Regions from separate parts of the Lysinibacillus sp. NPDC093190 genome, predicted to be linked through region 2. Evidence: riboswitches for the same ligand, from Rfam matches in the RefSeq annotation. Region 2 holds a riboswitch; each other region holds the start of a gene.
What was found. A riboswitch is a leader RNA that binds a small molecule or an ion and turns the genes downstream of it on or off. The one in region 2 is predicted to bind thiamine pyrophosphate.

Region 1: linked by a shared signal. The riboswitch ahead of thiT (energy-coupled thiamine transporter ThiT) and the one ahead of thiC (phosphomethylpyrimidine synthase ThiC) in region 2 are both predicted to bind thiamine pyrophosphate.
Region 3: linked by a shared signal. The riboswitch ahead of thiW (energy coupling factor transporter S component ThiW) and the one ahead of thiC (phosphomethylpyrimidine synthase ThiC) in region 2 are both predicted to bind thiamine pyrophosphate.
Region 4: linked by a shared signal. The riboswitch ahead of ACQKOF_RS04815 (ABC transporter substrate-binding protein) and the one ahead of thiC (phosphomethylpyrimidine synthase ThiC) in region 2 are both predicted to bind thiamine pyrophosphate.

Annotation. Positions count from the first base shown of each region.
Region 1 covers NZ_JBNNVG010000010.1:88,170-90,374, forward strand. Annotated here, with positions in the region: gene ACQKOF_RS10355 (SbcC/MukB-like Walker B domain-containing protein) at 1-402, shown strand, start outside; gene ACQKOF_RS10360 (DUF4870 domain-containing protein) at 608-943, opposite strand; TPP riboswitch at 1,068-1,176, shown strand; gene thiT (energy-coupled thiamine transporter ThiT) at 1,305-1,865, shown strand.
Region 2 covers NZ_JBNNVG010000015.1:104,271-106,475, reverse strand. Annotated here, with positions in the region: gene thiC (phosphomethylpyrimidine synthase ThiC) at 1-1,193, opposite strand, end outside; TPP riboswitch at 1,327-1,441, opposite strand; gene ACQKOF_RS13445 (AEC family transporter) at 1,923-2,205, opposite strand, start outside.
Region 3 covers NZ_JBNNVG010000001.1:11,103-13,307, forward strand. Annotated here, with positions in the region: gene ACQKOF_RS00065 (hypothetical protein) at 1-284, shown strand, start outside; gene ACQKOF_RS00070 (EVE domain-containing protein) at 299-778, shown strand; gene thiW (energy coupling factor transporter S component ThiW) at 837-1,337, opposite strand; TPP riboswitch at 1,780-1,887, opposite strand; gene ACQKOF_RS00080 (MFS transporter) at 1,955-2,205, opposite strand, start outside.
Region 4 covers NZ_JBNNVG010000004.1:30,553-32,757, forward strand. Annotated here, with positions in the region: gene parC (DNA topoisomerase IV subunit A) at 1-56, shown strand, start outside; TPP riboswitch at 789-898, shown strand; gene ACQKOF_RS04815 (ABC transporter substrate-binding protein) at 1,068-2,063, shown strand; gene ACQKOF_RS04820 (thiamine-binding protein) at 2,065-2,205, shown strand, end outside.

The sequences.
Region 1 (2,205 bases), on a different contig from region 2:
TTTGAGCTCCGACGTTCAGATCGATTGGAAAAGCATGCCAAGCAAAGTGGGCTAGGACTAGATGTGTATGATGCCTATACGGATCAATTACGTGATGTGAAAACATTATCAGGGGGAGAAAAGTTTAATGCGTCTTTAAGTCTTGCCCTTGGTATGGCAGATGTCATTCAAAGCTTTCAAGGTAATATCCGCATTGAAACGATGTTTATTGATGAGGGCTTCGGTTCTCTCGATGAGGAAGCGTTAAATAAGGCGATTGATACACTTATTGATTTACAAGATTCCGGACGCATGATTGGAGTCATTTCACACGTTGCAGAGTTAAAAGCTACAATGCCTGCAGTGTTGCATGTTGAAAAAACAATGAACGGTCATAGTCAAACATATTTTGAAGTGAAATAACAAGGAGGCGTATCTCCGTTATATGGAAATACGCTTTTTTGTTATTTTTTAGTTACGTTAGGATTTGTTCCTTTTTTTGCAGCGATTACTTTTTTGACAATCGGGATAACGATAGGTGCTAATTTTACTGCGGTTTTAACAACTTTAGATACTTTCACAAAATAACAGCTCCTTAAGTACTATCTGTTCAAGGTGAAACTGAAAATTATCGGATCACGCGAACAGCTTGAATAATATTCCAAATAACGACTCCTAATGAAATGAGAATGTAAATTGCGAATGAAGCAAACCAAATGATAAGAAAAGTATTACTATCCGAATTTAAGTCAAAATTGGTGCTGAATGATAAAGTTGAGAAAATAAAGACTGCAAATAATATAATTCCGAATGCGACTGGGATTAAATGTGATATTAGTGCTCGAATAGAGTGACTCTTTACGTCGCTATCTTTTGCAACAAAGTAAACGACTAATGGCACAATAAAAGGTGCGAATAAAATACTGAGATAACTAAAGGCAGATAAAATTTTTTGGTTCTCCATAGTTGTACCTCCTTTTTTAATATTTACGCATGAAAAACAGTAAAGTTTCAAAAAATAATGTGGAAGAGGTTGTAATCGTAACGGTGTTTGCGTACAATGAGGTTGTTCAAATAAATTAAGATGTAACGACCACAAGGGGAGCTGATGATGTCAGCTGAGACTGGGCACGTAATGCCTTGACTCTTCGAACCTGTAAGTTAACACTTGCGTAGGGATTGTGGATAGAAACCGACACTTTTACGATGTGAGGCTCTGTCCTGGCATCGTTTTTATTTTTATTGATGCCTGATAGTGACATATTTGCCAACAGTTTTCTATTCCTGCTCTTGTATCCTACATCGGAACAAAGGAGAGAATAATTATGGACAATAAAAAACTTTTAATGCTTGTGGAGATTGCGATATTCGCAGCGATTGGCCTTGTGCTAGATCAGGTTTCCTTTAAAGTATGGGCACAAGGTGGCTCTGTTAGTCTAGTGATGGTGCCAATAATTTTAATAGCATTCCGCTGGGGCCTTATTCCAGGTATGACAACAGGTTTACTCATTGGTGTTATGCAAACAATGTTTGGTGCCTATATTATACATTGGCTTCAAGGAACACTTGATTATGGTGTTGCCTTTACAGTAGTTGGCTTAGCGGCCGTTGTGCGTGGACCAGTGCTTGAGGCTGCTAAAGAGTTAAACAAAAAGAAAATGGCGCTTTATATTATTGTAGGAACTGTATTAGCGGGCTTTTTACGTTATGCAGCACATACCATTGCAGGCGCTGTATTTTTCGCAGAGTATGCTGGCGATCAAAATGCATGGATTTATTCAATTATCTATAACGGAACATATATGCTACCAGCAACGATTTTAACAGCAATTGTCGGTGTGTTGTTATTTACGGCAGCACCTCAATTAATGCAACGAAAATCATAATTATTATGCCCTTCACATAAGTGGAGGGTTTTTTATTTTTAGTAAATTGAAAGATGGGTCATTTTTCTTAGCTCATCACCATAGCATGAGGTTGATTTCTGTTCTGGCTGGGGCTTTGTTGCTGACGCTTCGCTTTCGCACAGATAAAACATTTGTTGCTGACGCTTCGCTTTCGCACAGAAAACATCCGCTTCGCTGCAGGGTCTCGGGCCAACAGGATGTTGGTCACGAAGGCGTTATCACAGGATGTGATGGTATTAGCCTTCGTTCCTCTATCGCTGATCCCTGTGGAGTCGCCCAGCCTCCACTCCAATCAACCTATGAATGGCATACGTTTTAA
Region 2 (2,205 bases):
ACATGCCCTGGTCCTTCTACCATCACCTGGACATCATGCTTCCAGGCGATTTGCGTTAATTCCCCTAACGTTTCTAGCTCCGCAAACTGAGCCTCATCATTTGCATCTGCAATAGAACCAGGACGTAAACCATCACCTAAAGAGAAGGCAACATCATAGGTTTTCATAATTTCGCAGATTTCTTCAAAATGAGTATATAAGAAGCTTTCTTGATGGTGATATAAACACCACTGTGCCATAATCGAGCCTCCTCGAGACACTATGCCTGTTACACGATTGGCCGTTAATGGCACATAGCGTAGCAATACCCCTGCATGAATCGTGAAGTAATCGACACCTTGTTCAGCCTGTTCGATTAACGTATCACGATACACCTCCCACGTTAAATTCTCTGCCACACCATTTACTTTTTCTAGCGCTTGATAAATTGGCACCGTTCCTACCGGCACCGCGGCATTACGGATAATCCATTCACGTGTCGTATGAATATGTTTACCGGTAGATAAATCCATAATGTTATCAGCACCCCAGCGTGTAGCCCATGTCATTTTTTCTACCTCTTCTGCAATAGAGGATGACACCGCTGAATTTCCAATATTGGCGTTAATTTTTACGTGGAAGTTACGTCCAATAATCATCGGCTCTGCCTCAGGGTGATTAATATTAGCTGGCAAAATAGCACGTCCTGCCGCGATCTCTGAGCGCACAAATTCTGGGTCCATATTTTCGCGAATCGCTACAAATTCCATTTCTGGAGTAATAATTCCCTTTCGTGCATAGTGAAGCTGTGTTACATTTTTACCTTTCTTCGCACGCAAAGGCTTCCTAGATAAATCCGGAAAAACATTTTCATTCATTCGTGGATCATCAGCTTTGCGGAAACCATTATCTTCTGGCTTGATAGTACGACCTTCGTATTCTTCAACGTCACCTCGTTCTTTGATCCATGCACTACATAAAGCTGGCAATCCTTTTGTAATATCCACCTTATGTGCAGGATCAGTGTACGGGCCGCTCGTATCATAAACACGTACTGGTGCATTTTCCTCTTCACCAAAGCTTCCTGTCGTAGGACTTAGAGCAATTTCACGCATTGGCACTAAAATATCTGGTCTAGAACCTTCTACGTAAACTTTTTTACTTCCTTCAAAACTTGACATAATCGTAATATTCTTGTCGCTAACTGTTGTCATAAACTACTTCGCTCCCTTTTACTTTTATCCAAGGACCGAATCTAGCTCACCCCACAAAAACAAAAAGCCGAATCCAAAAAAATTTGGATCCGGCTAAGAATGTAAAGGTAAAGTTATTGCAAATAACGTAGAGTGCAATAATGGTTAACTTTCCCACGCTGGTATGAGCCAGATCAGGTCCAAAGGGTCAAGAAACCTCTATGCGTTTCCCTCTCAGCCTGACTCATCAGACTCCCCTAGTTAATGCTATTAAGTTTGATGCTAGTGTAGCAGATATTGCTAAGAGATGGAAGCTTCATTTGAATATTTTTGTGTCATCATCATACGTGTGGTTGATTTCCGTTCCGGCTGGGCGCTTTGTTGCTGTCGCTTCGCTTTCGCACAGATAAAACATTTGTTGCTGTCGCTTCGCTTTCGCACAGAGCAAAGCTTCCTGGGGGCGCCCGATGAGCCGCTTGGGCCAACATGATGTTGGTCACGAAGGCGTTATCACAGGACGTGATGCCCTTAGCCTTTGTTCCCCTACTTGCTCGCTCCAGGGTCTCATCTGTGGCGCTAATCCCCAAGGAGTCGCCCAGCCTCCACTCCAATCAACTTATTTACATGGCATACGTTTTAAAAAGTATAATCCCTAACTTTTGGTGATTAGCCTATTTTTAAAAATCAGAAGAAAAACCGCTTACTCCAGATGGGCTGTCACTCTATCTTATTCCGAATAACATCCAGCTGTTAGGTAAACAACAGTTCCGCTACGTAAATCACGATCGTCACTGTAATACAGCTCACAATCGTTGAAAATAATACTGTTTGTGCAGCAGTTGCCGATTCTACGTCATATTCTAATGCCAGACTAGAACTATTTCGCGATGTTGGAAACGAACTAGCTATAAAAAGTGATTGTGCCACGACACCGTCAAGGCCAAGCGCATAAATGATCAGCAATGCTACGGCTGGCCCTATGACTAGTCGTGTAAAACAGCTAATGAATACCATTTTATTGAACATGGATTTG
Region 3 (2,205 bases), on a different contig from region 2:
TGCAAATAGAGGGTCAGGATTTATCTGACATGTATGCGGATCATGGTGAATTAAAAAATTTTAAAGGTGAAATATTTACAGGAAAAAAAGAAATACAAAACTTTTACATGTCGCCTATGCCGAAAGGCTTTAAATTAACTGTCCACAATATTGAAGGTGATGATACAGAGTGTATTGCTACAGTTTCAACTTCTTGGGATGGTTTGCCAAAGCCAGTAATTTTAGAGGAAAGGTTAATTCTAGAAAACGAAAAAATAAAATCGTTAGCAATGATTCCAAAATAAAGGGGACAGAAACTATGTCATTATATCCTAAGAAAAATCCTCTTCTTACGCCTGAAAGGGACACGAAATATTGGATTGGCGTGGTATCTCTTAATCATGTGCAAAAAGGGGTTGAGGGAGGATTCGGTCAGTTATGTCATGGTAAAGAAAGTCCTTTGAAACGAATGGCAAAAGGAGATTGGATTATTTATTATTCTCCTAAAACAAGTCTAGATAGTAATGAGCCTGTGAGAGCATTTACCGCAATAGGAAGAATAAAGGACGAGCGAATATACGAGTTCCAAATGTCAGAAAATTTTATTCCTTTTAGAAGAGATATAGACTTTTATAAAGATGCAAAAGCTGTGCCAATAAAAAGGATTTTAGATTACTTAGAATTTGTAGAAGACAAATCGAAATATGGCTATAAATTTAGATTTGGTCATTTTGAAATAAGCAAAAAGGATTTTTTATTAATTGCTCATGAAATGGGATTACCATTGAAGTATGGGTGAATTTGGTTGGCCAAAAAACGTTACTTTCATCATTCGAAGAAAGTAACGTTTTTAACTATTATTTAAGCAGAGTGTTTAGGTTAGTTACAAATACTGTCTTACGCAAATACCTAGCAACGACAATACCTAAGACAGCACCAATAGTACTTGAGGTTAAAAAGGCTGGCATGAAAAATAAAGCAGCAACGGATGTCCCCATTAATAAATGTGCGTAAGGTACTGCTAAAAGTGAGGCAATGATACCTGTCCCAAACATTTCACCGACTCCTGCAAGCCATTGCTTACCGCTGTATTTATAGGCAAGAGCTGCACATAGAGCGCCAATAACACTGCCAGGTATAGCTAGTAATGAGCCTGTGCCTGTTAAAATACGAATAATGGCTGTGACAAAGGCGACCATAACAGTAGGCACTGGACCAAGAATGATAGCACCGATAACATTAATGGCATGCTGGACAGGGTAGGCACGCGCAATCCCCGTTGGTATTGAAACGAAGGTAGAACCTGCTACTGCAATTGCTACTAATAAGGCCATGATTGTTAATTTTCGAATTGACATAATTTCCACTCCTTTGAAATGTGAATTTTATAGTTAGCGCCGCTAAAGTTGGGAGTTCTGCTGCTAAGCCAATGAGAAGCGCCGCTAAAGTGGGGAATACCGCCGCTAAAGCTATGAGAAGCGCCGCTAAACAGGAGAGTTCCGCCGCTAAGCCAATGAGAAGCGCCGCTAAACAGGAGAGTTCCGCCGCTAAGCCAATGAGAAGCGCCGCTAAACAGGAGAGTTCCGCCGCTAAGCCAATGAGAAGCACCGCTAAAGTGGGGAATACCGCCGCTAAAGCTATGAGAAGCGCCGCTAAACAGAAGAGTTCCGCCGCTAAGCCAATGAGAAGCGCCACTAAATAGGAGAATACCGTCGCTAAGCCAGTGAGAACGGCCGCTAAAGCGTAAAAAAGCCGCTTCCTAAAAAACAATAGGAAGCGGCCTTGTATCTACATAGTAAAAAGCAAGTGTCGGCACTTCCCTCCGCTAGTGTGAACTAGATCAGGTTCAAAGGGTCCGTATATGATAATATACGTCTCAGCCTTTTAAAGACTCCCCTAGTGGTAATTAATAGAATTTTTAGTTTTTCACATATTAATGTAGCATACTACTAAAAATAGTCAATAACTTTTCAGACTATTTTGTATCAGGATGCATAAGGTGTGGTGCTTTTTTCATTGTCCAAATAAGGGCAAGGAAGAAACAAGCCATTAAAATAATAGACCCGAATATATAAGGACTGTTCATATTCCAATCGAATAATATACCTGCTAGAGCTGGACCAATCATATTACCAAGACTCATATACGCATTGTTCAGACCAGCTGCATAGCCCTGTTCATTCTCAGCAAGCTTTGAAATCAATGTGTTGACAGCTGGGCGAATCA
Region 4 (2,205 bases), on a different contig from region 2:
TAGCTTCAGACGGTACCATTTCACATGTCTTCGCGGTCAAAAAAGAAGAGAAATAACATTACTAGCCCATGCTCCTTGAGAGCTGGGCTTTTTAGGTTAATTGAAACCAATATGCTTTGTGTTTTGTCTAACCTATACAATCTAAAGAAGGGATGAATGCAATAAAGTTATTTATTATTAAAACTTCGAACATTTATGGGAGAGGTTTTATTTTTATTAAAAAAATACTTTACCAAACTTAAAAAATAACAATAAAATCGTTTTCTAGTTAGATTCTTTTGTTTTCTTTCATAAGTGCAAAACAATCCTTTAATATGAAACAGGTACTTTTTCTTCAGTCCTTTCACTAACTTTAGCGTATAGCGTTTTTGTAATTACGTAGTACAAAAATGCACCAGTTATTCCTAGAATAAGGAGTAATCCGCTCATATATATGGGGCGAATCCACTCTCCAATGATGATCAATAACGAAGATACAATCATTGCTCCGTAGGTAGTCAGCCATATAAGTGCTACGAGCGTTAGATGGGGCAAGTTCTCCTATCATTGCCTGCTTAATAGGAACAAACATCAGCTCACCAATTGTTCCAATAAACATGGCAATAAAAAGAAAAAATACGCTATTTGAAGAAGCAAAAACACTAAAACATATAGAAAAAAACAAGTTCCAACAAATGGAATTCTAAGTAGGGATGGACTTTAAAATTATTATTTGCAGTGCTTTCGGTAAACAGAGCCTTGTCATTTACGAAGAGATATGGGTATAATAATCACGAAAAGTTCATATGGAAAGAATGTAGGGGGGCTGGTGTTGCCAGCTGAGATTGTGTCCGATAGACGCTGACCCTTTGAACCTGATTTGGCTCGTACCAGCGTAGGGAACATCTATTCAAAAAATAAAAATTTTTGATACTGATTACAAAACGTCTGGGAGGAATCCTAGGCGTTTTTTTGCAGACTTTTATTGCATGCACAGACTTTGGTGTAAACAAACCGTGAATACGCTATCTTCTGGTAAACACATTCATTCATGAACACTTTCACACTACTTACTTGGAGGATTCGGCATGAAAAAATGGTTATTGATCTTGATGGCTGCGCTTTTAACATTAGTGGGCTGTAGCGAAAAAGAGGCTAAAAAGGATGCAAAAGGATTAACAAAAGTATCGGTCGTTCTTGATTGGACACCGAACACAAATCATACAGGCTTATATGTAGCGAAAAAACTTGGCTACTTTAAGGAACAGGGCTTAGATGTTGATATTTTATTACCTGGCGAAACGGGCGCAGATCAACTTGTGGCGTCTGGCAAGGCTCAGTTTGGAGTAAGCTATCAGGAAGGCATTACACAGGCACGCGTTCAGGATGTACCTTTAGTATCGATTGCAGCGATTATTCAACATAATACTTCTGGCTTCGCATCCATTGCGTCAAAAGGCATTTCGTCACCAAAGGATTTTGAAGGTAAAACATACGGTGGCTGGGGTGCACCACTTGAAAAGGCTGTACTGCAATCACTTATGCAAACAGAAAATGCGGATATTGATAAGTTAGATATAGTCAATGCAGGCGATATAGATTTCTTCACAATGATGAAAAAAGATATTGATTTTGCGTGGATTTATTATGCATGGACAGGTATCGAAGCAGAACAACGTGGTGAAAAATTGAACATGTTATATTTAACAGATTATAGTGATCAGTTAGATTATTACACACCTGTACTTGCTACAAATGAAAAAATGATTAAGAATGACCCAGAGACGGTAAAAGCATTTGTCGCTGCTACAGCAAAGGGTTATGAATATGCGATAAAACATCCAAATGAGGCAGCTGATATTTTACTAGAAGCGGTACCTGATTTAGATAAAAACCTTGTGCATAAAAGTCAGGAGTGGCTAGCAGATAAATATCAAGACGACGCTGCACAATGGGGCGAGCAAAAGCTAGCTATCTGGGAAAACTATGCGAAATGGATGGCCAGCAACAAAGTTTTAGAGGGCGAATTTAACGCAAAACAAGCATTTACAAACGACTTTTTACCGAAAAAGGAGACAAAATAGTATGGCAAACTCATTAATAAGTGTACAAATTATCCCGAAAACTGAAAAATATGAAGATGTGATCCCATTTGTCGATGCAGCGATTGCGGTTATCGACGCATCTGGGGTGAAATATGAAGTTCATCCATTAGAAACGACAATG